2 linked regions of the Gemmata obscuriglobus genome follow. The protein of the gene in region 1 binds, or shares a complex with, the protein of each later gene. Links are inferred from orthologs where the notes say so. Each region holds a gene or a part of one and is shown in the gene's direction. Other genes may lie near its edges. The genes, in order: rny and GobsT_RS31810.

Region 1 (14,999 bases):
AATTCGCACCTCGGGTGAGCAAACGCTTGAGTTCAAAACGCCGTGGGGCGCCAGCAGAGGTGCTGGCGCCCCACGGCCGGCGCGAACCGGAATCGGTCACCTTTTCTTTTTCTTCGTGTTGGCCGCGTTCTCTTCCGCATCGACCTGCTGGTCTTGCGCCTTGATCGCGGCCTTCTCCGCGTCCGTGAGCGGGGCGGTGTTGAGCGGCGTCTTGGAGCCGCACCCCACCAACGCCGCCACGCAGATCACCGGGGCGAACAGTTTAGCGATCCGATCCATGTGAGTGCCCTCCCGTTACAGGTCGCCGCCGTTAAACACCGCGCCGTCGTCCGCGCCGCACGCGGCCATGAACGACGTCGCACTGACGCCGAACCGCACGAACCGCACGGAGCCGTCGGCGAACACCGCGTTCAGCCCGCCCGTGTGCGAGGACCCGAAGTACCGGCGCCACACGTTGGCCGTAATGGTGCCGCCGCCCGGGGCGGGGCCACCGGTGTACAGCACCCGCGGGTCCGTGTCGGCCATCGGGGGGAAGTGGTAGCGGATGTTGTCCTCGTCCCAGCCGCTGTTGTTCCACCGCTCGTTGTCGCCGCCGTCGGCGCCGTGGCGGCTCGGGGGGAGGCACTTCTCGGCCGCGGCGATGGTGTTCGAGGTGCCGTCGGTAATGCCCCCAACGGTCCGCTTGGCCCCGCGCCCGGGCCACACGATGAACCCCTTACGGCCGGGGTAATCACCGAAGTTCCACTGGGTGCGTTCGTTCGCCCGCTCGCCGTTCACGGTGAAGCCGAGCGGTGCCGCGGGGGTGTCGCCCGTCCCTTCGTGAACCTCGCCGGTAAAGATGCCGGCGTTCCCGGCGTAGTCGCACCGCCCGGTGGGGGTCCCGCCGTACCCGGTCGGGGCGCGGCGGGTCGGGCAGTAGTAGATCTTGATGAGCTGCCGGGCCACGTCGTCCTCGCCGCCGTTGTTGGCCACGTTGGGCCAGTACGGCGGGTCGTCGCGCCCGAGGTTGTGCACGTTGCCCTGCTCGATGTAGGGCAGAATGCGGTACCAGTGGTTCCAGCCGTTCCGGGTGGCCGCGCGGCAGCAGGTCGTCGTCTCGTAGGCCGGCGGGGTTTCGTCGTAGTTGTACCCGGCCGGGTTCGGGGTGCCGCCCGTGCTGACGGCAGCGGGGTCGCCGTCCATGCCCCCTTGGGGGAAGTAGCCGAAGCTCGACTCGTGGTTGTGGAACGCCAGCCCGATCTGCTTGAGGTTGTTGCTGCACTGCATGCGTGCGGCGGCCTCGCGAACCTTTTGGACGGCCGGCAGCAGGAGCCCGATGAGAATCGCGATGATCGCGATCACCACCAACAGTTCAATCAGGGTGAATCCGGAACGCGAAACGATGCGGCGCCGGGGGGCCATGAATGTGGATCTCCGTGAACGGGCGACGGGTACAAAGCGGACGGGGTGCGAGTCGTCCGATTAAGATTCTGCCCGAGCCACAGAAATCCGCCAGCCCGATAGATGTTAATTCAGACAACCCTCGCATTGTCATCACGGCCGGTTCACGAAACGATCACGAACGCGCAAAACCCCTGATAAAATGCGACCGCACCGGACGAATCTCGTCCGGTGCGGTCGCTTCGTTTCAGCCCGTCAGTTCCGGCCCGGAATTCCCCGTGACACCGGCGGAGGCCGGTCCACCTTCGGGAGGTTGAATGTGGGCAAGTCGTTTCGGCCCGGCTTCACGCGGCATGTGAGTGTCGAGTGGGTCCCGTCGTACCAACCCATCAGCCGGTCCGTATCCTCCTGGGCCTCACCTTCGGCTTTAGCGTTTTTCTCGCCCGGCCACCGGAAAATCACCTGATAGCCGCCCTCGGGTGCGCCGTCGCCGTCGGCGAACGTCGACAGTGCGAACGTGCCGTCGGGGTTGGTAACGGACTGCGGGTTTCGCGGTATGTGCGGCACCATCGGCGCGTCGGACGGGATGAGCGTGACGATCACCCCCGCGGCGGGTTTGCCGTCGTACACCACTTTGCCGTGAACGGGGTGCGGGGCCAGTTCGTTGGGCTGGGGACCCGACTCCGAGCAGCCCGTTGCCAGTGCGGCGACCAGCAAGGGGCCGAGCGAGCGTCTCATACGATCCCCCAAAATCAGTTGTCGGACAGCGTTTCACCGCCGGCCCGGGTAATGTGCTTGACGAACTGCCGGATGTCCATTGACTGCTTGACGAAGCGCACCGACCCGTCCGCCATCACGTGGTGCGCGCCGCCCAAGTGGAAGCTGTACACCTCGTTGTTGTTCGAGCAGTTGGTGTGACAGGTTCCGCCGCCGGTGCCGGCCGCGTTCATCCCGTGCGTGATGTACTCGTTCTCACGGTCCGCCCAGCCGCCGTCGGTCTGCACGTTCGCGCCCGTCAGCTTGCCCGCCTGCCACCGGTCGGGCCGCCCGGCAATTTCTGAGATGATGAACGTGTTGGACGCGCCGTCTTGCACTTCGGCAACCGAGTAGACCCGGTTGACGACGAGGATGCCGCTATAATCGGGAACCACGTCACAAACGCCGTCGTTTTCGGCCAGTTCCTTGGCGTACCCGTTGTCCGGCGCGTAATCGGCGGGCGGGTTTTTGGCGCCGCTGACGCGCTCGCACACCCGCGCGTCGCCGTTGGGCACCGTGGGGCACATGAACACCGGGATGCGGTTGGCGATCGCGGTACGGTTGTTCGCGTGGTCCCACGACACCGTCATGGAGTACTGCTTCTGGACGTTGTCCTGCTCGATGTACGGCAGGACGAACACGGCCCAACTGTGGTTCACGTTGAACACCGTCAGCCCGGCCTTTTTCAGGTGCGACTGGCTCGTGCCGCTCGTGGTCGAGGCGGCCGCCCCGGGCGGGAACACCCCGAAGGTCGCGTGGAAATTGTTGAGCGCCAGGCCGACCTGTTTGAGGTTGTTCTGGCACTTCGTCCGCGCGGCGGCCTCGCGCACCTTTTGGACAGCGGGCAGCAGCAGCCCAATCAAGACCGCAATAATCGCGATCACCACCAGCAATTCGATCAGCGTGAACGCGCGGCGTGTCGCTCGCGTGATAGTCATCGAAAGGAGGCCTCGTGCAAAGGATGAAGGACCGGTTGGGCGCGGGACCGGCGACTAGAAGTCGGCGTTGATCACTTCGCCGTCGTTAATCAGGCAGACTCGCATCCAGTTGTTGGAGTCGATCCCGTAGCGAATGAAGCGAACGGACCCGTCCCCCATGGCCGCGGTGAAACCGCCGGAGTGTGAGCCGCCGAACCGAACCGACCAATAGTTCGGACTGGAGGCGAACGGGTGCTTGTCGTCCGGTTCCGGCACGGCCTCACCGAACCGCTCGTGGTCCTGATCCCAACCGGAGTTGTGCCACGTCTCGTTGTCGCCGCCGGCCGCGCCGAGGCGCGCGCGGTGGCACTGTTTCTCGCCGACCAGGAGCGTGTTCGACAACCCGTCGGACACGTCACTCATGGTCCGCTTCTGGTTCGGTTCGGTTCCCGCCGGTTGGGGGAGCGTGGCCCACTGGCGCACGAGCATCCCGCTTTTGCCGGCCTCCGTCATGTTACGCCCGCCGTTGCCCGCGTAGTCGCAGCGGGCGCCGTCCGAGTACACGATGGGCTGACGTCGGGTCGGGCAGTAATAGGTTTTAACTGCCGTATTTTGGACGACCGTGTCGTCCGTGTTCCGGTACAGGTTCTCTTGCTCGATGTACGGGAGCAGATGGAACATCCACGACCAAGCGACCCGGTTACCGGTGTCCGATTCGCAACAGGTTTTGACCGGCCCGTCAGACCCGGCGTGCGGGAACCGGCCGATAGCGCCGTGGTGGCTGTGGAACGCTAAACCGATCTGTTTGAGATTGTTCGTGCAACTCATGCGTGCCGCGGCCTCGCGCACCTTCTGCACGGCCGGGAGCAGGAGCCCGATAAGAACGGCGATGATCGCAATCACCACCAGCAATTCGATAAGTGTAAATCCGCGTGGCGCGTTACGACGCGTCATCAAAAAACCTCAGAATTTTGCCAACGGCAGTGGCGGGCTGGCGGGGGTATGGCGAGCTATTGGGCGTGACGTTGACTAGCGTATGGCGCTTCGCGGAGCGGGAAGTGGCATCGCCGCATCTGAGCGACACAGGGTCTTAATGCCGCCTCATCAGTCAGCGCAAACTTATGCAGTTAAATGACATAGGTAAATGTGAAGAAATCATGCAAGTGCAGTGAATGTTATCAGTTTTCATTTGCGCCCGGTGTCTTTGCACAGACGATCAATCGATTAACGCAATTGAGACACATACGCCGTAGAGTTCGGAGGTGCTCCAGTTCCGCGGTCAACACCTCTGCACACCCTGATACCGGCGAAGGGGTTTGAGCCAGTTCCCGCTCAAGCCCCTTGACCTGCTCCGTTACGGGTCACCGAAAGGAATTGCCCGCAACGCCCCGGCCGGGTGCGCGGGTTTCGCGAAAAGCGGAATCCGAACTTGGCGCGGTGTTCAGTTGCAGCCGAACTTCGCGCCGGTAATAATAACCACAACCCCCGGCGCGCCAGGACGGCCGCGCGGGATTCCACGGGCGCGGTCGTCTCGCCGGCGACCGTCACGGACGGTACGCGACCCGTTTAACCTCAAAAGCGATACCGGTTCGCCCGTCGCACCTCGGACCCGCCGCGCGCGGGGCTTGACACCGACGACCGCCCGGCCGGTGCCTCGTGCCCGACCGGGTGATAGCCGTTTTCATGTGGAGGGGACCAGGTTCGTGCGCCGTTCCGCGCCCGCTCGCGCCCGCGAACCGGGTTCGTGATGGCGCGGACCGGCCGTCCCGCTGCCGAGCTTCGACGGGCCACCGTAAGGAGTGGCTCACAATGGACCCGCTACTGATCGGCGGGCTGGTCGTCGCCGCGGTGCTCGTGAGCATCGGCGGCACGTACCTGGTCGTGCGCCGGTCGTCGCCCCTGGCGGCTCCGGTGCCCCATGTCACGGTCCCGGACCCCGAGGCCCTGCGTCTCGCAGCCGCCAAGGGCGAAGAGCTGATCGAAGAGTCCCGCCGCGACGCCGACCGCATCGTCCGCGACGCCGAGTTGAAGGCCCGCGACGAGGCCGTCCGCCGCCGCGAGGAGCTGAGCCGCGAGCTGGAGACCGCGCGCGCCGAGGTGCGCGAGTTCGAGCGCCGCGTGGAGAAGCGCGAGGACGCCCTGGAGCAGCAGCACCGCGAGCTGGCCCGCAAGGACAAGCAGCTCGACGCCGCCCGCGAGAAGCTGGCCGAGCGCGAGAGCGCCCTCGACCACAAGGCCCGCCACCTCGACGAGCTGGTGGAGGCGGAAACGAAGCGGCTGCACGAGATCAGTGGTCTGTCCCGCGACGAGGCGCAGAAGCTGCTCCTGGAGCGCCTGGAGCGCGAACTCGCCGAGGAGGTGGCGAAGAAGATCCGCCAGCACGAGGAGCGGGTGAAGCAGCAGGCCGAGGCGACCGCCCGCGAGATCGTGACGATCGCGATCCAGCGGTACGCCGCGCACCAGACCGCCGGCGCGACGGTCAGCACCGTGGACATCCCGTCGGACGACATGAAGGGCCGGATCATCGGCCGCGAGGGGCGCAACATCCGCACCTTCGAGAAGCTCACCGGCGTGGACGTGATCGTGGACGACACGCCCGGGGTGGTCATCGTGTCGGCGTTCGACAACGTGCGCCGCGAGATCGCCCGCCTCGCGCTCACCAAGCTGATCCAGGACGGCCGCATCCACCCGACCCGCATCGAAGAGGTGGTGGCGGAGACGCAGGCCGAGATGGAGAAGCACATCCAGGAACTGGGCACGAAAGCGGTGCTCGACGCCGACGTGCCGATGCCGCACGAGAAACTGGTGTACCTGCTGGGCCGGCTGCGGTTCCGCACGAGCTACAGCCAGAACGTACTCGCCCACTCGGTCGAGGTGGCGCACCTGTGCGGGATCATGGCGTCCGAGCTGGGGCTGAACGCCCAACTCGCCCGCCGGTGCGGGCTGCTGCACGACGTGGGCAAGGCCGCGGACCACGAGATGGAAGGGGGCCACCCCAAGGTGGGGGCCGAACTGGCGAAGCGATACGGCGAGTCGAGCAAGGAGGTGCTCCACGCGATCGCCGGGCACCACGACGACATCACCATCGACAACATTTACACCGTCCTGGTGGCGTCGGCGGACGCGATCAGCGCGAGCCGGCCGGGAGCGCGGCGCGAAACACTTGAGAAGTACGTGAAGCGTCTCGCGGACCTGGAAGCGGTCGCGTGCGGGTTCCCGGAAGTGGACCACGCGTTCGCGATTCAGGCGGGCCGCGAGTTGCGGGTGCTGGCGAACGCGCACCGCACCACCGACGCCGACGCGGTCCGCATCTGCCGGGACATCGCTCGGGCGATCGAGCAGCAGCTCGACTACCCCGGCGAAATCAAGGTCACGGTGATCCGCGAGAGCCGCGCCACCGATGTGGCGAAATAGCAACGACTTACGCAAACGGGCAGCCGCCCCGGCTCGTTCCGTGGCCGCAGAACGAGCCACCACAAACTCCCTCGTCCGGAACCACACCGGGCGGGGGACACCTTACCTGACACCCGTCGTCGCGTGCCCGCTTCGGCCCATCGCGGGATTCTGCGGCGAGAAGTCATTCGCCTGATCCGCATCGCTTTTTCACAGCACCAACACCATCCCGTCAATCGCGATCATTCGCGCTTGAACCTTCACCAGGGCCGTTCCTTATTTCATCTTGGCTCGAGCGGGTTTGTTGGGTAGCTGGGGAATTCCTTCAGCCCGAGGTGTTCGATGCCCGCGCAACCCGCGCGGGTTGCAGGGCCGGATTGACCCGCTGCGAGCGGTGCTCGGGTTGGTCACGTTGTCCCTGCTGATGGGGCGCACGAGCCTCCAGGGAATCGCTCGGTTCGGGCGCCAGCACGGGTTCCCGCTGGCCCACGCGCTCGGGTTCCGACGCGGCAAGACCCCGGCCGCATCGACCCTGTCCCGGACCCTGCGCCGGTTCGATCCCCAGCAACTCGAAGCGGCCCGGACCCGGTGGCTCGACGGGCGCGTCGGCCCCGTGGCCCGGGTCCACATCGCTTTGGACGGCAAGACCTTGCGCGGCAGCCGGCACGGGGACGGGTCGGGCGCGCACCGGCTGACCGCATACGCCCCGGCGGCGCGCGGTGCTGGTCCAGGTGCGGGTGGACGCCAAGACCGAGGATGCGCCGGGGTGCCGCGCTGCAGGTGCTGGCCGCGCTCTGTAAGGCCGTGATCCACGTGTTACACACCGTCCCGGCCAACCGTTGTTCCGAAGCCATTGAGTGGCTCCGGATACACCCCGACCGTGCCCAACGGCTTATCGGGGTCCCCCAACATGAATAGCGGGACGGCCCGGCGGGCCTGGCAATTTGGGGAGTGCGACAGAGGCGCCGCGATCCGTCAACCTTGCGCCAACGCTTCGATCCGCTCCCATAGCGCATCCGGAACAGGCATCACCGACAGCCGAGCTTGCTTCACCAATTCCCAGGACGCGAAAGCCGGGTCGGCCTTGACGGTGGCAAGCAATACCGGCTTTGCAAGTGCCCGGAGTGGCTTGACGGTCACCGCCACGCACTTACCCGTGTCGTCGGTTGGGTCCGGTGACGGGTCGCCAATGACTTCCACCACGCCGACGACGGCTTTGATCTTTCCCGTGGCGTAGAAGAAGACGAGATCGCCCTTCTTGACCGCGCGCAAGTGCTTCTGGGCGAGTGCGTTGCTGACGCCGGTCCAGGTGGCCTGACCGTCGCGCTGGAGGTCGGCGAAGCTGTACGTCTCGGGTTCTTCCTTGAACAGCCAGCGCGCCATGTCGCTTCCTCGAATTGGTTTCGGGTCGGGTGCGTAGAATGGTGCGGCGTGGCCCCGGTGGTTCGCTAACGTGTTTTGCACCTTTGAGTGCCGGGGTCACGTCAACTTCACTTCGCCTGCCGGCGCAAGAAGCTGTTGCGCGTGACCGTCTCGCCGAACAGCACCTTGCGGGCGTTGGTCACTTCCTCGTCGGACCAGCGGGCGAGCTTTCCCGTGGCGAGCGCGTGAATGGTCTTGGTGCTCTCGGCCTCGTCCATCGCTTCCGTGTGGCTCACGGTTGCGAGCACCGCCGGAACGCCGAGCTTCTGAAGCTCTTCGGGCCACTGGCTGCGGAGGTTCACCACGCCGTCCGATTCGAGCCGCTTGACCTTGCACACGACGCACGCGAACTCGATCTCTTTGTTGAAGGTGTTGGCGCCAACCGCCGCCTTACGCGCTTCCGGGGTCAGCGACTTCACGAACGGCGCTTGCGCCTTCGGGTAGCCCACGTTGAGCGTCGCGAGTTCGGCCCCGGCGAACGGGGACGCCACCGCGATCACCTTCGTGACGCCGGCATCGGGGTTCTGGTCCGCGAACTGCCGGCCGATGATTCCGCCCGCCGAGTGCCCGACGAGGACGATCTCGGTGTAACCCGCCTTGCGGAGTTCCGCCACGAAGGTGCGTAGTCCCGGTGACTGTGCGACATCGTCGAGGCTCACCGTTTGCGAGTAGGCGAACGCGAACACGTCAAAGTCCTTAGAGAGCGCCTTGACCAGTTCGCTCTTGGGGTGCTGCCAGTGGCGCAATTCGGGCTTCACGGCCTTAACCGGCCGCAACGGGTGGAAGTGCAACCCCGGAATCAGCACGACGGCCCGCGTGTTGGTGACCGGCTGCGCGGGTGCGGCCCACCGCTTCGCCGCCGCGCCCGGCGTGACCTGCCACAACTCCGTTTGCAGCTCGGTGGCGGGGGCCGCGGTCGCGAGAGCCAGGAACAGGATGGTGGGCGCCATTTGTGGGTGCTCGCGTCTGGTAAGCTGATTGGCACTTGTTGTATCGGTCCGGGCCGCGACCCCGCTACCGCAGTTCTTGTTGATCGCCCCGGCCGACCCTTCTTGCGCGTTTCGTGCAGTCGTGCGGCCTCGGGCGCCGATATGGAGAGGGTGAATTAGTGCAGGAGGCCGGGTGATGGGCGTACTTCCCGACTGGATGATTGAACGCGACGTAAAGATCGTGCCGTTCGCCCCGCAGCAGCACCGGCCCGGGATCATCTCCTACGGCGTGACCAGCTACGGCTACGACGTGCGCGTGGACCGGCACTTCAAGGTGTTCACGAACGTCTGGGGCAGCACGGTCGATCCGAAGAACTTCGACCCGAAGTCGTTCGTGGATGTGGACGCGGATTTCTGCATCATCCCGCCGAACAGCTTCGCCCTGGCGGAAACGGTCGAATACCTGGAAATCCCGCGCGACATCCTGTGCGTATGCGTTGGGAAGAGTACGTACGCGCGGTGTGGGATCATCGTGAACGTAACGCCGCTGGAACCAGAATGGCGCGGCCGTGTCACGATCGAGATCAGCAACACAACGCCTCTGCCCGCGAAGATTTACGCGGGGGAGGGGATCGCGCAGATCCTCTTCTATAAGGCCGAAGCGGTCTGCAAGACGAGCTACGCGGACAAACAGGGCAAGTACCAGGACCAACCCGGTCTGACGCTGCCGTTCGTGCCCGGCGCGGGTGGGTGACGGATACGGCACACAGTGTTCCCGTCGGTGTGCGACGCGGGCCGGCCTTTCCAAGATGGAGAGGCCGGCCCGCGTCGCATAACGGTATGCGCGGTTCATGTCCGGCGCAGATCGCGGGCGCAACTCACGGCTTGACAGAGACATAGATTTTCTGGAAACTTGTTCACTAGAGTGAGCCGATAGATTGCGCTGTCTGTGACGATTGTCGGGGGAGCGCATCGGGCGCCTGGGCAAGGCTGGTAAATCTTGCCCGCGACTCGCCGTCCCCGTCTGCCGATCACTGACAGGCTGAGGCATCATGAAGACGCGGTTCATGGAAGTCCGCTCTTCTTCGCCTCTTTAACTGCCGGACTACGCCATGCTGATCACGCGCCGTTTCACTCGTGAAGGGCAAGACCCTTTCGTCGGCATCGAGTTCGCCCCGCGCAGCTCCACGATCCGCAACCCGAACGGGTCGGTCGTGTTCGAGATGACGGACGTGATGGTGCCGGCGAAGTGGTCGCAGGTGGCGGTCGACATCCTCGCTCAGAAGTACTTCCGTCGCGCGGGCGTCCCGGCGCGCCTCAACCGCGTTCACGAAGAAAACGTTCCGGCCTGGATTCAGCGCAGCGCGCCGGTGTCGGCCGACACGCCTGCCGGTGGCGAAACGGACTCGCGCCAGGTGTTCCACCGGCTCGCGGGCTGCTGGACCTACTGGGGCTGGAAGGGCGGCTACTTCACCAGCGAGCGCGACGCCCGCGCGTTCTACGACGAAGTCTGCTACATGCTCGCCATGCAGATGGCGGCGCCCAACAGCCCGCAGTGGTTCAACACCGGTCTCCACTGGGCGTACGGGATCGAGGGACCGCCCCAGGGCCACTTCTTCGTCAACCCCCTCTCGGGCGAGCTGGAACGCTCCACGTCCGCTTACGAGCGGCCGGCCCCGCACGCGTGCTTCATTCAGGAGGTCGCGGACGACCTCGTGAACGAAGGCGGCATCATGGACCTGTGGGTGCGCGAGGCGCGCATCTTCAAGTACGGCAGCGGCACGGGCTCGAACTTCTCCTCGCTCCGAGGCGAGGGCGAGCCGCTGTCCGGCGGCGGCAAGTCGTCGGGGCTGATGAGCTTCCTCAAGATCGGCGACCGCGCCGCGGGGGCCATCAAGAGCGGCGGCACCACCCGCCGCGCCGCCAAGATGGTCGTGCTCGACCTGGACCACCCGGACATCGAAGAGTTCGTGAACTGGAAGGTCACCGAGGAACAGAAGGTCGCGGACCTCGTCACCGGCTCGCGCCTCCTGAACAAGCACCTCAACGCGATCATGCGGGCGCTGCACGGGCACGCCGTCGCCGAGGAGCGCTACGACCCGACCAAGAACGCCGCCCTGCGCAAGGCGGTTCTTGAAGCCCGCGCGGCGCTGCTCCCCGAGAACTACATCGCCCGCGTGCTGCAACTGGCCCGCCAGGGCTGGAAGAGCATCGAGATCGACGAGTACGACACCGACTGGAACTCGAAGGCGTACTACACGGTCTCCGGCCAGAACAGCAACAACTCGGTGCGCATCCCGAACGAGTTCATGCGCGCCGTCGAGAACAACGGCCCGTGGCAGCTCTTCTGGCGCACCGAGCTGGAGAAGGCCAAGAAGGAGGGCCGCGCGCCCAAGGCCAAGAAGACGCTGCCGGCCCGCGAGCTGTGGGACCAGATCAGCTACGCCGCGTGGAGCTGCGCCGACCCCGGCGTGCAGTTCCACACCACCATCAACGAATGGCACACATGCCCGCTCGACGGCGAGATCCGCGCGAGCAACCCGTGCTCGGAGTACCTCTTCCTCGACGACACGGCGTGCAACCTCGCGTCGCTGAACCTGACCACGTTCTTCGACACGAAGGCCGGCAAGTTCGACATTGAGGCGTACCGGCACGCGGTCCGCATCTGGACCATGATCCTTGAGGTCAGCGTGTACATGGCGCAGTTCCCGAGCCAGTCGGTCGCGCAGAAGTCGTACGACTTCCGCACGCTCGGCCTCGGGTACGCCAACCTCGGCGCGCTGCTGATGGTGCAGGGCATCTCCTACGACTCGGCCGAGGGCCGGGCGCAGTGCGGCGCGCTGACCGCGATCATGCACGCCGGGGCCTACGCCGCCAGCGCCGAGATGGCCGCGGAGGTGGGGCCGTTCGCCCGCTACGCCGCCAACCGCGACCACATGCTGCGGGTGGTCCGCAACCACCGCCGCGCGGCCTACAACGCCGCCCCCGCCGAGTACGAGGGGCTGTCGGTGTACCCGGTCGGCATCGACGCCCGGTACTGCCCGCCCGACCTGCTCGCCGCCGCCCGCCGCGAGTCCGACCGGATGCTCGAACTCGGCGAGCGCCACGGGTACCGCAACGCCCAGGTCACGGTTGTCGCTCCAACCGGCACTATCGGGTTGGTGATGGATTGTGACACCACCGGCATCGAGCCGGACTTCGCGCTGGTGAAGTTCAAGAAGCTGGCCGGCGGCGGGTACTTCAAGATCATCAACCAGTCGGTGCCGCCGGCGCTCGCCAAGCTGGGCTACGCCAACTGGCAGATCGAGGACATCGTGCGGTACAGCCGCGGCGCCGCGACGCTGCACGGGTGCCCGCACATCAACCCGGCCGTGCTGAAGGCCAAGGGGTTCACGGACGAGTTGCTGAAGAAGATCGAGGCGCAACTGCCCGGCACCTTCGAGCTGCCGTTCGTGTTCAACACCTGGACCCTCGGCGAGGACTTCGTCAAGAACGTGCTGAAGGTGCCGGCGGAGGCGCTCGCCGCGCCGACGTTCGACCTGCTCACGCACCTCGGGTTCTCGAAGACCCAGGTCGCGGAGGCCAACGGCTACGTGTGCGGCACGATGACCATTGAGGGCGCCCCGCACCTGAAGCCCGAGCACTACGCGGTGTTCGACTGCGCCAACAAGTGCGGCAAGACCGGCAAGCGGTACCTGTCGTGGGAGTCGCACATCCGCATGATGGCCGCGGCCCAGCCGTACATCAGCGGGGCGATCTCGAAGACCATCAACATGCCCTACGACGCCACCGTCGAGGACGTGAAGAAGGCGTACCTGCTGTCGTGGCAGTTGATGACCAAGGCCAACGCGCTCTACCGCGACGGCTCGAAGCTGTCCCAGCCGCTGAACTCCGTCGCGGACTCGCCGGAGGCGGCGCTGCTCGCGTCGGTCACGCCGGAGGCCGAGAAGGCCGAGGCGAAGGCGCCGCAGGTGCAGGTGGCCGAGAAGATCACCGAGCGGATCGTTCACCGGTACATCGCGAAGCGGCGGCGGCTGCCGGACCGCCGCGCGGGCTACACCCAGAAGGCCCGCATCGGCAACCACAAGATGTACATCCGCACCGGCGAGTACGAGGACGGCACGCTCGGCGAGATCTTCATCGACATGCACAAGGAGGGCGCCGCGTTCCGGAGCATGACCAACTGCTTCGCCATCGCGGTGTCGCTCGGGCTCCAGCACGGGGTGCCGCTGGAGGAGTACATCGACGCGTTCCTGTTCACCCGCTTCGAGCCGAACGGGGTGGTGCAGGGGAACCCGTACATCAAGATGTCCACGTCGATCATCGACTACATCTTCCGCGAGCTGGCGATCACGTACCTGGACCGCAAGGACCTGGCCCACGTGCTCCCCGAGGACCTGCGCGGGGACACGATGCACGACGACGACGACGACCCCGACTTCGACGACGAGGTGGTGGTGAGCACCCGCACCGTCGACACGAAGGCGCCGCCGAAGCCCGCGATCGAGCACCCGCGCTCGGCGCATGCGAAGCCGGGGACCACGGGAACGGCCCCGAAGCCGAGCAGCGACGTGATCCAGACGCCCCCGCCGCGGGTAACCAACGGCAACGGTAACGGGCACGCGAACGGCAACGGGAACGGGCACGCGAAGGCGAACGGGAACGGCACCGCCGTTCTCCCGCCGCGGAACAGTTACACCCCGGTGGCGGGTACGCAGGCTGAGAAGATCCGGGCGGCCCGGCTGAAGGGCTACGAGGGCGACCCGTGCTCGAACTGTCAGCAGCTCACGCTGGTGCGCAGCGGGGCGTGCATGAAGTGCGACACCTGCGGTGAAACCACCGGCTGCGGGTAAGTCGAGCGCAAGTGAGGAGGCGAAGGTGTGAAGGCAAAAAGGTAGCAACCCCTTTTGCCTTCACACCTTCGCCTCTTTACTCGCGCTTCGCCGGGTTAATGCCGGATCGGGTTGAAGGGTGTTGGTGCACAGGGCTACCGCCCTGTGCTACGTCCGGCGACCCCTCCGGGGTGCGAAACCAAGGCAAAAGAGGAGACTTCTCGCTGAACGCGACAACTTCATGATGCCGGCTTTCTGGTCTCCACACCCTTCGACTGTGTATCCGGCGTGACCGCGGTTTGTTTTTGGGTCAAGCGTTGTTGGTGCCAGCGATCCAGGGCCAGGACGATGAACCGGACGATGGTCCTTCGCCGACGCCATTTGTACCGCACCTTTTCCAAGTATCGGAGGCGCCGATTGGTGCGCTCCACGTGGTTATTGGTCCGAACCCGTCGAGCGTGGGGGCTGTGCAGGAACGCCATCATCTTGTCGAACTTCTCGGCGCTCAGCAGTTCCAACGCCGAGGACAGGTCGGGATCGGATTGGTACTGTGCGTCTCGGACCAGAGCCGCCCGACGGCACCGCGCTTGATGAGGGCTTTGCTCGGGGTCGAACAGCCGATAGATCCGAAGCGCGAACGCGCGGAGCGCCCGCAGCGCGGGCAGGTAACCGAACATCTGGCTGAGCCAGCGGCGTTGTCGCCCATCCAGATGTTCGGGTCGGGTCACGATCAGGTGCCGATGCTTCCACACGAAGTGCCCTTGCTCCGTCTTGGTCTTCCCGCGGCGTGCCCGGGCCTGTTTCTGGGCCTTGCTCGGCCGGCCCCGACGTCGCTTCCGTCCCCCTTTTCGGGCGAGCGCGCGTCGGAGCCGTCGCAGGGCATCGAAGACATGGGTATTGATGTCCTTGAGGACATGGAACACGCACAGCTGGTGACGGGCGTGGGGCCACAGGTCCGCCAACACGGTGGGGTACAGGTTCGAGCCATCGGTGACGACCACTTGGGGCAAGAACCCGTGGTTCCGCAGGTTGTTCAGGAACCCACGCATATGGGCCTGATCGTTGGCCGAGACCACGGCGAAGGCCACCGGGAAATCGCCGATCGGGTCGGTGGCCAACAGGAGCGTGCGGTGGCCCAAGTGCAGCTCGTCGATGCACAGGGTGCCCGAGAAGTTGTCAAGCGTCCACTGGCGGTACCCGGGCATGTCGGTCTGGCGCACCTTCCAGTCCAGGCAGTCCGAGAGGAACCCGTCGGACAGATCCAGGAGGAAGTCCCGACGCAACGCCTGTTGGAGCCGATGGGCGCTCATGCCGTCCTCGAGGAGTCGGTCGATGACGGCCTCGCGAACGCGGTTGGTGTACTCGGCTCG
Region 2 (14,907 bases), 2.3 Mb from region 1 along the record:
GCGGCGCGGAGCACGTCCGGCCACGGCCAAACCGCAACCGTCGAGCCGTGGCCCGGGTGCCCGGTGCTGTACGACACCGCGACCGCCGAGCCGTCCGGGGCGAACTCCGCCTGCCCCCCGCGCCACGCGTGGTCCTCGAGCACCGCGCGCACGAACCCGAGCGACTTCCCGCTCGACACGTCCCAGAACCCCACCCACCCGCTCTCGGTCTCCGCGGTCACGGCGTGCGCCCCGTCGGGGCTGTACGCCAGCGCCGTCGGCTGGTGCCAGTCCGGCACCTTCAGTTCCACCACCGGACCGCCGGCGAGCGGCACGTGCCGCACCAGCACGCGGTGCGGGTTGTACGACTGGCGCCGCACCAGCGCGGCCGAGCCGTCGGCCGTCAGGGCGAACTCGGTGGACGGCGCGTACCCGCCCGGTTGGTCGCCGAACGCCCCCGCCCGGATCGGGATCGCTTTGCCGCGGGCCACGTCCAGTTCCCGCAGCTCGCCGGTGAACGTGAGGCCGATGAGCCGCTTTCCGTCCGGCGTGTACCTCAGCGAGCTGACGCCCTCGACCGCCGGGCTCCGCTCGTACTGCGGCCGGTCGGCGGTGAGGTCGACGGTCAGCGCCTGTTGGTAGGCGACCAGTGTCAACCGGGTCGCGTTCGAGGCCAGCGCGACCCGGCCCCACACCTGGCGCGACCGCAGCACGTGCTCCAGGTCCGCCGTCCCGTCGTCCCACCGGTAGATGCCGCCGTCGTGCAGCGCGACCACGGCGCCGCCCGCCCCCGCCGCGATGGCCGAGATGTGGTTGCTCAGCCGCTTGCGCCCGGTCACCTCGCTCCCGTCGGCGCGGGACACGGTGCGGAACGCGCCGGACAGCCCCTGACCGAGCAGCCCGCGCCCGTCGGTCGTGAACCCGAACCGCGTCAGGTTCACGCTCCACCCGGCGAACTGGCCGAACCCGCCGGCCGGCCGCCCGCCGTCCGAGAGCTGGTCGAAGCACGGGCCGCAGGTGTCCCCCATCCACCCGAGCGACTCCGGCGTGCCGATCGCCCCGCACCGGCACGCCGCGACGTACCGCTCGCCGTCGCCGCGCGCGCCCCGCACGCCGAGCACCGCCTCGGGGTACACGTGCCACCACGGCGGGAGGACGCGGAGCTGTGTCTCGCTCCGGGCGCGCGAGTACCGCGACCGCGTTCGGCCGATTACGCGCACGTGCTTGCGCCCGGCCGGGTCGGTCCACCAGCCGGCGATCACCTCCGGCACCGCCCGCCCGCCCTTGCACGACCGCCGCCGCCCGGCCGCGCCGCCGCTCCGGAGTACGTCCTGCGAAAACCGTCCCCAGAACGCCGCGTCCCGCGACATCCGGTTATCCTGATACCGGTTGTCGCGGTTCGCGGCCCGCATCGCCCGGCCGAGCGCGCCCGCCAGCGCCCCCTCGTCGGGGTCGATCAAGCGCTTATCAAAGATCGACACGGCGTGTCCTCCCGCTGTCGCGCCCGGCGCCATGATACCCGAACGGGCGGATACCGCGGCGCCAGTTGTGCCCTTGCGCGAAACAAACGCTCCGCGCCCCGGACCACGGACAGCGAAAGTGCAAAAAGTGTGTCAGCCCGCCGGTTCGGCATCGGGAGGGGCTTCCGCGCGGCGGGCGACGCGGAGCTTCGCGGACCGCGCCCGCGGGTTCGCGCGACGCTCCTCGAAGGTGGACCGGATCGCGTCGGGGCTGACGGAGCTGTAAACGCCGGCGCGCAGCCCGTCGCGGAACGCGGCCTTCACGAGCCGGTCCTCGCCGCTGTGGAACGAAATGATCGCGGCCACCCCGCCGGGTTTCAGAACCGTTGGCAGCACGCGCAGGAGCTGCTGGAGGCTGGCCAGCTCGCGGTTGGTGAGGATGCGGAGCGCCTGGAACACCCGCGTCACCGGTGCGAGCAACTGCTTGCGCTCGGGCGGCGCCCCGGGGGCGCGGTCGATCCGCACCGGGGCGGCCGCTTCAATAAGGGCGCGCAACTGCTTCGTGCGCTCGACGGGCGCCGTTTGCCGCTCGCGCACGACCGCATCGGCAATGGCCCCGGCCTGGGGCTCGTCGCCGAGTTCGGAGAAGCAGGCCGCGAGTTCGTCGCGCGAAAGCGTGGCGAGGAGCTGCGCCGCGGTGCGCCCGCGGGTGCGGTCCATGCGCATATCGAGCGGCCCGTCCCGCATGAAGGAGAACCCGCGGTCGCGGTCGTCCACCTGCATGCTCGACATGCCGAGGTCCGCGAGCACCGCGTCCACCGCGGTCACCCCTTCGATCGCGAGCACCGTGGGGAGCCCCGCGAAGTTCGTGTGGTGGAGGCCAAACAGCCCGCCGGCCTCTTCGAGTTTGGGTCGCGCGGGTTCGATGTTCCCCACGTCGAGGTCGGTGGCGATCAGCAGGCCGTCGGGCGCGACCCGGCGGAGCAGTTCGAGCGAGTGCCCCGCGAACCCGAGCGTGCAGTCGACGACCGTCTGCCCCGGGCGCGGGTCGAGCGCGGCCAGCACTTCGGCGAGCAGGACCGGGATGTGCGCCCCCTCGGCGGTGGAGCGCCGGACGCGCTTCCGCCAGAACGGACGTTTTTTCTTTTTCTTCGGCGGCTCAGGTTGCTCGTCTGACATGCCGGGTATTGTACGGGACCGGTCCCCGTTACTGGAATGCGGCCGCGCCCCTACAGCCCTCTTTGCCCCTTTCACGCGGCTTACGGTCCGCCATGTGTTCTTGTGTCCGGTGCGAAAACTTGTTAGCTTTCCTGATCTGGCGGTTGACACAGCTCACGCCGCGAGGTTCCTCGCGATTACACGAGGTGTCACGCAACACACGAGTTCGGCCACCAGAGCGCGCAGGAGGTGCTTGCATGCGGTCCGTTTCGCCCCGTTATCTGTTAACCCTCGTCGTCTCCGGGCTGCTGTCCGCAGTCGCGGCTGGTGATCCCCCCACGGCACGCGAAAAAGACGCGCCGGCGGCCTGGCGCATGGCGGACCTCAACACGGCACTACCGAACGCGGCCGACCGCGGCCCGGTTTCGGTTCTCGCCTGGGAAGTCGTCGCGTTCGGAGGCGTGTTCACGACGGAAGAGCGGTGCCTGGTAGTCAAGCGGTACGCCGCGCCCACTGCGGCCGGTCGCGTGTGCGCGGTCGGGGTGCTGTCGCGGTTGCCGAACGGGCAACCACCGGCGTGGGCGCCGGGCGTCGTTCGTGAGTTTGCGGCCGTGCCAACGGACAAGGCATTAGAGGAACTGCTGAACGAATACGGCTGGCAATCCGCTCTCGAACCGGGCGAGTTGGTGCTTCGAATCGGAAACATCCGTCCCAACGTGGTGCGGTACGCGCCACGGGTCACCGACGGCGGGGTGTGCCCAGCGGAGTGGAAGAAGGGGTTTGGCCGCCCCGCACCGACCCAGATGTTCCCAGAACTCGCACCGCACGCTCTCCGAAAATAGGCTCGGACGGCACCGCAGCAGTAGAACCGGCGGCACGCGTTGTTTGTGCCGCTCACCAATTCGCCGTTACCAGAAGGGCATCACGGCCGAGCGGACGTGTCCGCATGTTCCATATTACGGCGGCGCGCAAGATACGCATTAATGCCAGCAGTCCGGCACTCATTACCTGTGATTCCCAGTGATTCAGCTCTGTTTATCTTTCGCGCCGCCGTAATAACAAGTGCTCCGTGGAAGGGCGCAACCGGCCGCTCACTCGTCGAAGAGGCTGGGCGTCGGCGCGGGGGCGATCACCGAAATGCCCGGCGTGTCACGGAGAACCTTATCCAGGCGTTTGGCGTTCGCGATGGCGTCCGGCATTCCGGCCCGCTGGTACTCGTCTGCCGTGGGTTCCAGACTCGGGGGCCGCGTTCCCACGCAGTTGTTGAAGAAAACCAGTGCCTCGTCGGCGCGGTCCGCCTCCGCCATCCGCCTCAGCCCGTCGGCCCACTCGCGCAGTTGCCCCTCGGTGTAGTCGTAAGCGTACCGCAACTTCCCGTCCTGGTACCAGTTCTCGGCGGTCTGCGAATGGAGCCGTGCGTACACGCGCCGGTTCGCGACCCGTAGCCCGCGCGGGAACAGCGTCGGCACGTCCGGCACGCCCACGCTCACCAGATCCATGCCGATGTGCTCCATCCACTCGGACAGGTTGGGCGCGGCCCACGACCGGTGCCGGAACTCCACGGCCACGCGGTGCGGGCGCAGTTGCCCCCCGGTCCGCGCGAGCCAGTTCCGGTTGTCGGCGGTGTTGCGGAAGCTCTCGGGGAGTTGAAAAATCAGCCCGAGCAACTTCCCGGCGCCCGCGAGGTGGTCCGCCGCGGTCTTGAACGCCGGCACGTCGTCGTCGGAGCGCTCGTGGCTGACGGTCTTGGGCACCTTGAGCGTGAAGCCGAACCCGGGCGGCGAGCGGCGGGCCATTTTGGCGACCTGTTCGCGCGTCGGCGGGCGGTAGAAGGACGAGTTGATTTCGACGCACGCGAACCGCGTGGCGTAGAAGGGGAGCATGTCGTGCTGGGCGGTGCCGGGCGGGTAAAACCCACCGACCCACGCGGGGTACGCGTACCCCGCGGTGCCGATCCGGACGTTCATGTGAGCGCTCGTAACGGGCGTTACACCGCATTCTACCCGGCGGCGTTCTGCCGCGCTCAACTCGGTCGGAAGGGGAATTCGGCCGTTCCAAGCTCCACGTGCGGACGAGTCGTTCCTTCATCTGGTGAAACGGTGCCGGTCGGTTTTGGTCCCCACGCTCCCGGCACCGGCCAATCGGTTCCACTTCGCGGTACCCGATTCCCCTCCGGCGCGCCCGTGGGTACAATTCGGGGCGGATTCGCCCGCGGCTCGCCCTCTCCAAATCACCTCGGGACCGCACGACATGCCACGCAAGGTCGTCATCGTCGCAGACCCCGGCATCGACACCACGTTCGCCGTTGCGCTCGCACTCAACGACCCGAGCCTTGAAGTGGTGGGGCTCCTCCCCACCGCCGGGAACGTGTCCGCGGAACAGGCCACCGCCAACGTCCACACCCTCATTGATGTCTTCGATCCCCCGAAGTGGCCGAAGCTCGGGTCGGCGCTGCCCGTCCGGTACGACGCCGACGGCACCGCGCTCCACGGCCCGGGCGGGTTCGGCGGGGTCACGTTCCCGTCCGCCACGCGGCACACGCTGCACCCCGCGGACAAGGTGCTTTGCGAACTCGCCCACGAGCACCCGCGGCAGATCACCGTCATCAACCTCGGGCCGCTCACCACGCTCGCAACGGCCCTCGACCGCGATCCGGTGCTGCCCGCGGTGCTCGACCAGACGGTCATCATCGGGGGCTGCTGGCGCGAGCCCGGGAACGCCGGCCCCGCGGCCGAGTTCCACATCCACCTCGACCCCGACGCCGCCAAACGGGTGTTCGCCGGCGAACTGAACCCGCTGCTGATTCCGCTCGACGCCACGCGCAAGCTGATCTTCTCCCCGCGTGACTTACTCGACCTCCCGAACCCGGACTCGCGGGCGTGCCAGTTTTTGCGCCAAATTGTACCGTTCGGCATCCGCGCCAGTTCCAACCTGTACGGGATCGAGGGGTTCCACCTGAAGGACGTGCTCGGGGTGGTGGCGGTGGCTGTTGCCGGGTGCGTCAGCAGCGAGCCGCACTTCGTAGATGTCGAAACGAAGGGCGAGTTGACCCGCGGCATGACCGTGATCGACACCCGGGCGAACCCGACCGGCCCGCCGAACGCCCGCGTCGCGACCGGTGTTGCGGTTGCCGACGTGAGAGCGTACATCGAGCGCATACTGAAGGCCGCGCACTGAGCGGGAGGATTCCACTGATGCGATTCACCCTGACCGCCCTTCTCGGCACGCTGCTGGTCGCGGTGGCGACCGCTCAGCCGCCCGAGCCGACGCCGCTCCCGCTGCCGGCCCCAGCGCCCGCGGCACCACTGCCGATCAAACTCAAGGCGCCGAAAGACGTTCCGCAGCCCACCCGGGCGGAACTCGAGTCGCTCGAAAAAACGCTGCGCACGCTGGCGCTCGCGCACCTGCCGACCCCGCTGGTGAAGTCGGACAAGGGGTGGGGCAAGCAGAAGGAGTTCGTCGAGGGCCGCGTCATGTTGCGCAACGCCAAGAAGTTCGGTCCCGAGGCCCCCCGGGTGCAGATCAACGACGGGCTGTGGCGCCGGATCACGGTCACCGCGCGGAACCCGAACGAGACGCTCGGGGTCTCGATCCCGGAACTCGTGAAGCTCAGCCCGGACGCCGCCCGCCTCGGCCTCGACACCGTGATGGACATCGACTTCCGCGTCGAGCACCAGTTCTGGAAGCGGGGGCTGCAACTGTACTCCGGCGAGACCCGCGGGCACTGTAAAGCCGGGCTGAAGATGAAGGCCGAGGTCCTCACGAAAACGAAGGCGGTGCCCGGGTCGTTCCTACCCGAGGTGACGATCACGATCAAGGCGACGGAGGCGAACCTGTTCTACGACAAGGTGGTGATCGACCACACCGCCGGCCTCGACGGCGCCGACGCCCAGAAGGCCGGCGAGTTCGTGATCGACCTCGTGAAGGCGATCAAGCCCGATCTCGAACAGCAACTCCTCGAAAAGGCAAACGCGGCGATCATGAAAGCGGCCGCCTCGAAGGAGGTCAAGGTGCCGCTCGACAAGCTCCTCGCCGCGCCGGTCAAGAAATAAGAGGTTTCACCGCAGAGAGCACGAGAGGACGCAGAGAAGACTCAGGAAGAGTTGAGCAGTTGTCGCCCTCTTTTTGGCCGTTCTCCGCCGCTTCGACGACTTCAACCTCGGCTTGTCCCGTTTCGCCGGGCTGCGTATAGAGTGCCACCCCCGCGGCGGGTGCAGATCGCCCCGCCCGCCGCTTCCTGGCAAGGACGCCAGCTCATGCTCCGTTGCGTGCTCGTTACCGCCCTCGCGGGCGTTCTCGTTCTTGCGCCCTGCGCACCGGCTGCCGATCTCCCGCCGCACCCGACCGAAAAGCAACTCGCGGTTCAGGCCGCGATGGTGAACGCCCGCGAGCACCTGGGCGCGCACCGGCCCACCGAAGCGGTCGTGGAACTCGAAAAGGAAATCTCCAACGCCGACGGCAGCACCGCGTTCCTTTCGCTCCTTCGGGAAGCGTATCAGGCCGAACTGGCCCAGTCGGAAAAGAACCCCGTTCCCGACCAAAAGCGGACGGAACAACTCCAGCGCCGGCTGGCGATACTCAATGGCAAACTTAGGCCGGCCCCCGCATCCGTCGGTGTGGCCCCGATCGCGGCGGTTCCGGCACCGAACCTCGGGCCGTCGCTGGTTCCCCCGTCCGTAACAGAAGAACCGGCCGCGCCGGTGCCTCCAGCCGGGAGCCCGCCCGCCCCGACGGCCGGCGCCGGCGCGGCCGCGGCCGACGCGTTCAAGAGCCGGAACTACGCCGACGCCGACCGCCTGTTCGCCGCGCTCGGCGCGGCCCGGCTCTCGGCCGAGCAGAAACTCGCATGGGCGTACTGTCGGGTGAAGCTCGCGGCGGACCGCGTGAACGCGCCCGACTGCCCCCCTGCCACCGCGGCGGCTGCCGTGCAAGAGGTGTCCGAAGCGATTCAACTGATCCCGCCGGGCGCCGAGCTTTACAAGGTGGCCCAGCAGGTGCTGAAGGCGGCGCAGGCGAAGGCCGGCAGCGCCGCCGCGGTCGTCCTCGTTGCGGCATCGGCCGACGTGCTCGAAACGGCCAGCTTCCGGGTCCACCACGGCGGCGACCGCGCGCTGGGGGAGGCCGTGGCGAAGGCCGCGGAGGCGAACCGGAAAGCGACCTTCGAGCGCTGGAGCGGCCCGCCGGGCGGGAGCTGGAACCCGAAGTGCGATGTCGTGATCCACGCCACCGCCGACGCTTACGCGGCAGCCACCGGTAAACCCGCCGCGCTCACCGGGCACGCGAGCGTGAGCCTCACGAACGGCCGCCCCACCGCGCGCCGCATCGATCTCCGCGCCGACGACCCCGTGCTGGCGACCAACGCCCTCCCGCGCGAGCTGACGCACGTGGTTCTGGCGGACCTGTTCGCCGACCGCCCGCCGCCGAAGTGGGCGCTGGAGGGCATGGCAATCCTCGCCGGCGCACCTGCGGAAATCGACCGGTACACGCGCACGCTCGACCGCTGCGCCCGGGACGGCGAACTCCGCACCCTGGCGGCGCTGTTCGAGTTGAAGGACTTCCCGGCCGACAAGATCACCGGGTTCTACTGCCAGAGCGTGAGCGTCACGGACTACCTCATCAAGCTGAAGGGCGAGCGCCACTTCAAGATCTTCCTCAACGACGCGCAGCGGTACGGCACCCCGCAGGCGCTGCGGCGTCAGTACAACATCGACGGTCCGCAGGCGCTGGAAGTCGCCTGGAAACGCGCCAGCCTGACCCCGTGAGGACGGGACACAAAAGCAGAAGAAGATTGGCCGCAAAAAGCACAGGAATCAGAAGAGGATTGGCCGCAAAAAAGCACAAAGGGCACAAAAGGAAACCACAGACGAATAAAAAATAGTGAGTTCAAGACACTTCTCTTTCTCTTCGGTTTTCTTTTGTGCCCTTTGTGCTTTTTTGCGGCCAATCCTCTTCTGATTCCTCGGTTTTCTTTTGTGCCTTTTGTGCTTCTTTGCGGCCAATCCTCTTCCGCCTTCGGCCCACCACTCTTCCTCTTTTAGAGGACACGACCGATGACCGCAGACGACGTGATCCGCCTGCTGCAGTTGCAGCCGCACCCGGTCGAGGGCGGGTTCTTCCGCGAGACGTACCGCTCCGCCGCGACCCTCCCCGCCGCGGCGCTGCCGTCGCACAAGGCAGACCGCAGCGTATCGACCGCAATTTACTACCTGCTCAAGCCGGGTCACGTGTCCGAGCTGCACGTCCTTCCGGGCGACGAGGTGTTCCACTTTTACCTCGGCGCGCCGGTGCGGATGCTGCAATTGTGGCCCGACGGCACCGGCCGCGAGGTCGTGCTCGGGTCGAACGTTGCGGCCGGCGAGGTGCCGCAGCTCGTGGTACCCGGCGGGGTGTGGCAGGGCACCCGCCTCGCCGGCGACAGCGGCTTCGCGCTGCTCGGCTGCACCGTCGCGCCGGGGTTCGATTACGCCGATTACACGGGCGCGACCCGCGCCGAGCTGACCGCCAAGTGGCCCGCGTTCGCCGGGCCGATCGCCGAACTGACCCCGCGCGGCTGAACGCGATCGGGCGCGAGGCGGTCGTTGCCTTCTACCCGTGTGAGCTGCCGTCACCCGCCAGCGCGTCGAGCCACACGCGCAGGTCGTTGCCGTACTCGCTCGCGAGGTCCCCTTTCACGAGCTGCCGGTGGAACGCGGCCGCGCCGCGGCGCCCCAGGTCGGCGGCCTCCGCGTCCGGGAACCGTTTCTCGGGGTCGGCGGCGACCAGGCGCCGGCACAGGCTGACGAGCAGGTCGCTCCCGACGACCTCGTGCGGCAGCACGTCCGCCAGTCGGTGCTCGAGCGTGCGCTTCGACTCGATCAGCCCCGACACCCCGACGAAGCCCTCGAACGGGGACCGCCCGGCCATCATCTCGATGAGCACGTACCCCAGGCTCGCGAGGTCGGACTGCGGGGTGACCGGCGCGCCGTCGAGCACCTCCGGGGCGGCGTACAGCGGGGACCACGCGCGGCGCCCCTCCGCCGACCGCAGGTCCGCCGCGGACCCGACGTCCACCACCTTCGCGGAGCCGGTCCGCTTGAGCATCACGTTGGCCGGCTTGAGGTCGCCGTGCGTGATCCCCTCGCGGTGGAGCGCGGCCAGCGCCGCGAGGCAGTCGCGGAGGATGTGGGTCGCCACCCCCGGCTTGATCCGCGGTTGGGCGGGGCCGTCCGTCAGCACCACGTCCTCGACGAACCGCAGGTGCTCCGGGCCGAGCCGCGCGCGGGTCCGCTCCAGGGTGGCCGGCGTGAGCACCAGGCGCAGGTCGATGCCGTCCACCCACTCCATCCGCATGACGCGGACGCCGCGGTGCTCGCTGAAGTGGTGCACCGCGACCAGGTTCTCGTGCTGCACCGCGGCGACCCGCGCGGCCACCGCCGCGATCCGGGCCATGTCCTCGGTGTACGCCTCCGCGGTGCGGAACTGTTCCGGCGAGAACACCTTCAGCGCGACGGGCAGGGCGAACCCGTCGGAGCCCTCGCGGCGCGCGAAGAACACCACGCCCTGCCCGCCGCGGCCGACGAGGTTCAGGTCGCGGCACCCGGCGGCCCAGCCCGGGTCGGTTCCGGAGAGGATCGCGCGGTAGTGGGCGGTCAACTCGTCCGTCGTGCCGCCGCCCCCGGCGAGCGGGAGCGTGCTGGGGTGAGGTAAGCTGTCATGTAAGCGCGTGGACTCCATGTCGCTCCGGAGAGTCGAGGCGATGGCCGTCATGGCGGAACGGCCATTGTATCGCGGCTTGCGCGCGTGTCTCCGCGCGGGCCGGCTCATAGAATCACCCTCCCGCTCTCCCTTCCAGAAAGGACGCACGCGATGCGATTTGCTCATCCGGTCGTGCTCGCCGGCCTGTTCTGCGCTGCCCCGTTTGCCGCCGCCGCGGACGCCCCGCCCCCGCTCAAAAAGGGCGAGAAGATCGTGTTCCTCGGCGATTCGATCACACAGGCCGGGGTCGGCCCCAAGGGGTACGTCACGGTCATCAAGGGGGCGCTCCACGAAGCGCACAAGGACCTGGGGATCGAGGTGATCGGGGCCGGCATCAGCGGGAACAAGGTGCCCGACCTCCAGCGGCGGCTCGAAAGGGACGTGCTCGCGAAGAAGCCGACACTGGTGGTGATCTACATCGGGATCAACGACGTGTGGCACGGCGAGAAGGACCCCGCAAGGGGCACCCCGAAGGACAAGTTCGAGGCGGGGCTGAAGGAGATCATTGGTAAGATCAAGGACGGCGGGGCGCGGGTGGTCCTTTGCACGCCCACGGTCATCGGCGAGAAAAAGGCGGGCGCGAACAAGCTCGACGCCCAGCTCGACGAGTACGCCGACGTGAGCCGCAAGGTGGCGAAGGAAACCGGGTCGCAACTGTGCGACCTGCGCAAGGCGTTCGTGGACCACATCGCCAAGAACAACTCCGCCGATAAGGACAGGGGCGTCCTGACCACCGACACCGTTCACCTGAACGACGCGGGGAACAAGCTCGTCGCCGACACCATCCGCGCGACGATTGACAAGTGAGCCCACAACCAGAAGCGATTCGGCCCTTGCGCGAAACAAGAGCGTTGCTGCTGGATTCGAGGGCAAAGTGCGGATTCGGTGGTTCGCCCGAGCGCGAACCTGGAGTGAGCGCATCTGAGGCACAGCCTGTTCGACCAGGTGTTATTGAACAGGCTGTGCCGCAAGGTCGCGAAATCGCCGATCGGCACGACCGATTTCGATTCCAACTGCCTGTTCGCAAGGCAATCGCGATTTGGCTTCAGAGTTGCAGCGTGGCAACGCGATTCGAACGCTTTTTCTGACTCAACCGTTTAAAACCCGCGGTGCGGGTGCGTTGAAAACTCTTCCAGCGCACAGACGCCGAACAGGTAAACACACGGGGGCGTCTTTTGGTCAGCCGCGAAGACCTCGTCGTCAAGTCGCTCGGGCCGTGCCGGATCGATTCGCCCATGCTCCCGCTGTTGGAGCAGCGCAAGAGAAGTTATTACAACGTCGACGAAGCCGACCGCGTGCTCTTCGACGACACCGCGTCGGCGCTCGCCGGGCGCGGCGTGCCCGTCGACCAGATCCCGGGGTTCGAGCCGGCCGGGCCGCGGCGCAAGATCTTCTTCGACCCGTCCAAGACGCGCGCCGGCGTCGTCACCTGCGGCGGGCTGTGCCCCGGCTTCAACGACGTCATCCGCGCGCTGGTGATGGAACTGCACTTCCTGTACGGGGTGCAGCGCATCCACGGGTTCTGCAACGGGTACCAGGGGTTCATCCCGAAGTACAAGCGGCCCGTCCTCGAACTCACCCCCCAGTTCGTCAGCCAGATCAACGAGCAGGGCGGCACCATCCTGGGCACCTCGCGCGGCGAGCAGGACCCGGCCGAGATCGTCGACTGCCTGGAGCGGATGGGGATCAACGTCCTGTTCGTGATCGGCGGCGACGGGACGCTCCGCGGGGCGCAGGCCATCGCGCGCGAGGTGGAGGCGCGCGGGACCAAGATCGCGGTCGTCGGCATCCCGAAGACGATCGACAACGACATCATGTTCATCGACCAGAGCTTCGGGTTCCAGACCGCGTTCTCGACCGGCGCGGAGGTGATCCAGACGGCCCACGCCGAGGCGAAGGCGTCGCCCAACGGCATCGGCCTGGTGAAGCTGATGGGCCGGCACTCCGGGTTCATCGCGTGCTACTCGTCGCTCGCGCGCAACGACGCCAACTTCGTGCTCATCCCCGAGGTCCCGTTCGCGCTCGACGGCGAGCGCGGGTTCCTGTCGGTGCTGCGGAAGCGGGTCCAGCGGTCCGGGCACGCGGTGATCGTGGTCGCGGAAGGGGCGGGGCAGGACCTGACGCCCGGGAGCGACGAGCGGGACGCGTCCGGGAACCCGCGGTTCAACGACATCGGCGTGTTCCTCAAGCAGAGAATCACCGAGGACTTCGCCGCCGCGAACCTCGAGCTGAACCTGAAGTACTTCGACCCGAGCTACTTCGTGCGGAGCGTGAAGGCGAACCCGTTCGACGCGGTGTACTGCCTGCGGCTGGCGCACAACGCGGTCCACGCCGCGATGGCCGGGCGCACCGAGGTGGTGGTGAGCCGCTGGCACGGGCGGTTCGTGCTGCTGCCGATCCCGCTGGCGGTCCGCGCCCGTCACACCGTGGACCCCAACGGCGACCTGTGGCTGAGCGTGCTGGAGTCCACCGGCCAGCCGCCCGTGTTCGGATGAGCTGAACGGCAAAACGGAAAAGCCGAGCGCGTTCTTCTTGTTTGCCTTCCGCTTTTGCCTTTTTCCTTTTCACGTTTGCCTTGACCCTTGGGGCGTTCATGCAAGTGGCGGCACAGAAGGCGCTCGGCGCCGACATCCGGCTCCTCGGCAACCTGCTCGGCCAAGCGATCCGGCGCCTGGGAGGGGACGCCGCGTTCGACCTCGAGGAGGAGGTGCGGGCGGCGGCCAAGGAGCTGCGCGCCAGCCCCTCGCCGGACGCCGCGCGGCGGCTCCGCGACCGCCTCGGCACGCTCGACGTGCCCGCGCTCCGCGGGCTGATCCGGGCGTTCAGCGTGTTTTTCGACCTCATCAACCTGGCCGAGCAGCAGGCGCGCGTGCGGGCGCTGCGGCACCGGGCCGCCCGGCCGGACCCGGCCCGCGCCGAGAACGCCGAGTCCGCCCTCCAGAGCATCGCCCGGCGCGGCGTGCCGGTTGAGGAGGTGGCGGACCACCTCGCCCGGGCGCTGGTCGTGCCCGTGTTCACCGCGCACCCGAGCGAGGCCCGCCGCCGCTCGGTGCTGGAGAAGCTCGCCGCGGTGGCCCAACTGCTCGACAAGCTCGAGTACGGCCAGCCGACGCCGTCCGAGCGCGACGCGCTGACCGACGCGATCGCGGAGGAGGTCGAGGCGCTGTGGCTGACGGACGCGGTGCGGTCGGCCCGCCCCTCCGTGCTCGACGAGGTGCGCCAGGTGCTCGGGGTGGTCGAGGCGCGGCTGCTGGACGTCGTCCCGAAGGTGTACCGCAAGCTCGAATCGGCGCTCGAGAAGGTGTACCCGAACCACGGGCGCCGCGTGCCGGCGTTCTTGCAGTTCGGGTCGTGGATCGGCGGCGACCGCGACGGCCACCCCAACGTCACCCACGCCGTCACCGCCGAGGCCGTCCGGCTCCAGCAGGAAACGGTCCTCGCCCACTACCTCCAGCGGATCGAGGCGCTGGGCGGGAAGCTGAGCCACTCGGCACCGTTCGTCGCGGCCGGCCCGTCGCTCGCGGCGTCGCTCGCGGCGGACGCGAAGCTCCTGCCCGGGGTGGCGCAGGGGAAGCCGGGCGAGCCGTACCGCGCGAAGTGCCTGATGATCGCCGAGAAGCTGCGGCGCACCCTCGCGTTCGTGCGCACGCACGCGGACGACTGGGGCGCGGACGCGCAGGCCCCGCCCGCCGGGGTGTACGTCGGCCGCGGCGAGTTGCTCGCCGACCTCACCCTGATCGCCGACGACCTGCGCCGGGCGGGTGCGACCGCGAGCGCCGACGGGGCCGTGCGGGACTTCATTCGGCTCGTGGAGGTGTTCGGGCTGCACCTCCTGACGCTCGACATCCGTCAGCACAGCGCCAGGCACGAGGCCGCGACCGCGGAGGTGCTGGCCGCGGCCGGGGTGTGCCCGAACTACGCGGCCCTGTCGGCGGACGAGCGGTTCGCGGTGCTCGCGAAGGAGCTGGAGTCCTCGCGCCCGCTGGTCCCCGCGCACCTGCCGTTCACCCCGGACACGACGGAGGTGGTCCGCACGTTCCGCACGATGGCGGCGGTCCTGGAGCAGCGGTGCCCGGAGGCGCTCGGGACGTACATCATCAGCTCGACGACCGAGCCGGTCCACCTGCTCGAGGTGCTCCTCTTCGCGCGCGAGGCGCGGCTGTTCCGGCCCGCGGAGGGCGTGAGCCGCATCGACGTGGTGCCGCTGTTCGAGGCCCTGGAGCCGCTCCGCTCGGCCCGCCGGATCGTCACCCGGCTGCTCGAGCTGCCCGTGTACCGGCGGCAGGTCGAGCTGCGCGGGAACCGGCAGGAGGTGATGATCGGGTACTCGGACAGCAACAAGGAGAGCGGGTTCCTGCAGTCCGCGTGGGCGCTGTACCGCGCCCAGGCCGAGCTGACCGAGCTGGGCCGCGGGGCGGGCGTCACGATCCAGTTCTTCCACGGCCGCGGGGGCGCGGTCGGGCGCGGCGGCGGGCCGGCGAACTACGCGATCCTGGCCCAGCCCAAGGGCACCGTGGACGGCCGCATCCGGATCACCGAACAGGGCGAGATGATCGCCGACCGGTACGGGCACCCG

What was found.
Region 2: rny (region 1) and GobsT_RS31810 share a complex: the UniProt entries of both Bacillus subtilis proteins name them as parts of the possible RNA degradosome complex. The link is inferred for Gemmata obscuriglobus from one-to-one orthologs.

The regions. Positions count from the first base shown.
Region 1 is NZ_CP042911.1:5,324,011-5,339,009, reverse strand. The notes cover bases 4,242-7,164. They hold rny (ribonuclease Y), read left to right. Parts: upstream 4,242-4,862; coding sequence 4,863-6,467; downstream 6,468-7,164. Other genes in these bases: GobsT_RS22310 (transposase family protein), read left to right, coding at 6,733-7,164. Also shown: GobsT_RS22340 (hypothetical protein), read right to left, coding at 97-279; GobsT_RS22335 (DUF1559 domain-containing protein), read right to left, coding at 295-1,401; GobsT_RS22330 (DUF4198 domain-containing protein), read right to left, coding at 1,636-2,118; GobsT_RS22325 (DUF1559 domain-containing protein), read right to left, coding at 2,133-3,074; GobsT_RS22320 (DUF1559 domain-containing protein), read right to left, coding at 3,129-4,007; more of GobsT_RS22310, read left to right, coding at 7,165-7,254; GobsT_RS22305 (EVE domain-containing protein), read right to left, coding at 7,422-7,829; GobsT_RS22300 (esterase/lipase family protein), read right to left, coding at 7,937-8,818; dcd (dCTP deaminase), read left to right, coding at 8,994-9,551; GobsT_RS22290 (vitamin B12-dependent ribonucleotide reductase), read left to right, coding at 9,910-13,650; GobsT_RS22285 (transposase), read right to left, coding at 13,869-14,999. UniProt on the Bacillus subtilis protein: Endoribonuclease that initiates mRNA decay. Initiates the decay of all SAM-dependent riboswitches, such as yitJ riboswitch. Involved in processing of the gapA operon mRNA, it cleaves between cggR and gapA.
Region 2 is NZ_CP042911.1:7,659,805-7,674,711, forward strand. The notes cover bases 10,836-13,666. They hold GobsT_RS31810 (ATP-dependent 6-phosphofructokinase), read left to right. Parts: upstream 10,836-11,506; coding sequence 11,507-12,826; downstream 12,827-13,666. Other genes in these bases: GobsT_RS31805 (SGNH/GDSL hydrolase family protein), read left to right, coding at 10,836-11,138; ppc (phosphoenolpyruvate carboxylase), read left to right, coding at 12,925-13,666. In the rest of the region: GobsT_RS31760 (WD40 repeat domain-containing protein), read right to left, coding at 1-1,460; 16S rRNA (cytosine(1402)-N(4))-methyltransferase RsmH, read right to left, coding at 1,593-2,618; GobsT_RS31770 (hypothetical protein), read left to right, coding at 2,855-3,439; GobsT_RS31775 (DUF72 domain-containing protein), read right to left, coding at 3,689-4,564; GobsT_RS31780 (nucleoside hydrolase), read left to right, coding at 4,848-5,774; GobsT_RS40655 (hypothetical protein), read left to right, coding at 5,792-6,649; GobsT_RS31790 (hypothetical protein), read left to right, coding at 6,854-8,359; GobsT_RS31795 (cupin domain-containing protein), read left to right, coding at 8,648-9,151; GobsT_RS31800 (serine/threonine-protein kinase), read right to left, coding at 9,183-10,310; more of GobsT_RS31805, read left to right, coding at 10,443-10,835; more of ppc, read left to right, coding at 13,667-14,907. UniProt on the Bacillus subtilis protein: Catalyzes the phosphorylation of D-fructose 6-phosphate to fructose 1,6-bisphosphate by ATP, the first committing step of glycolysis.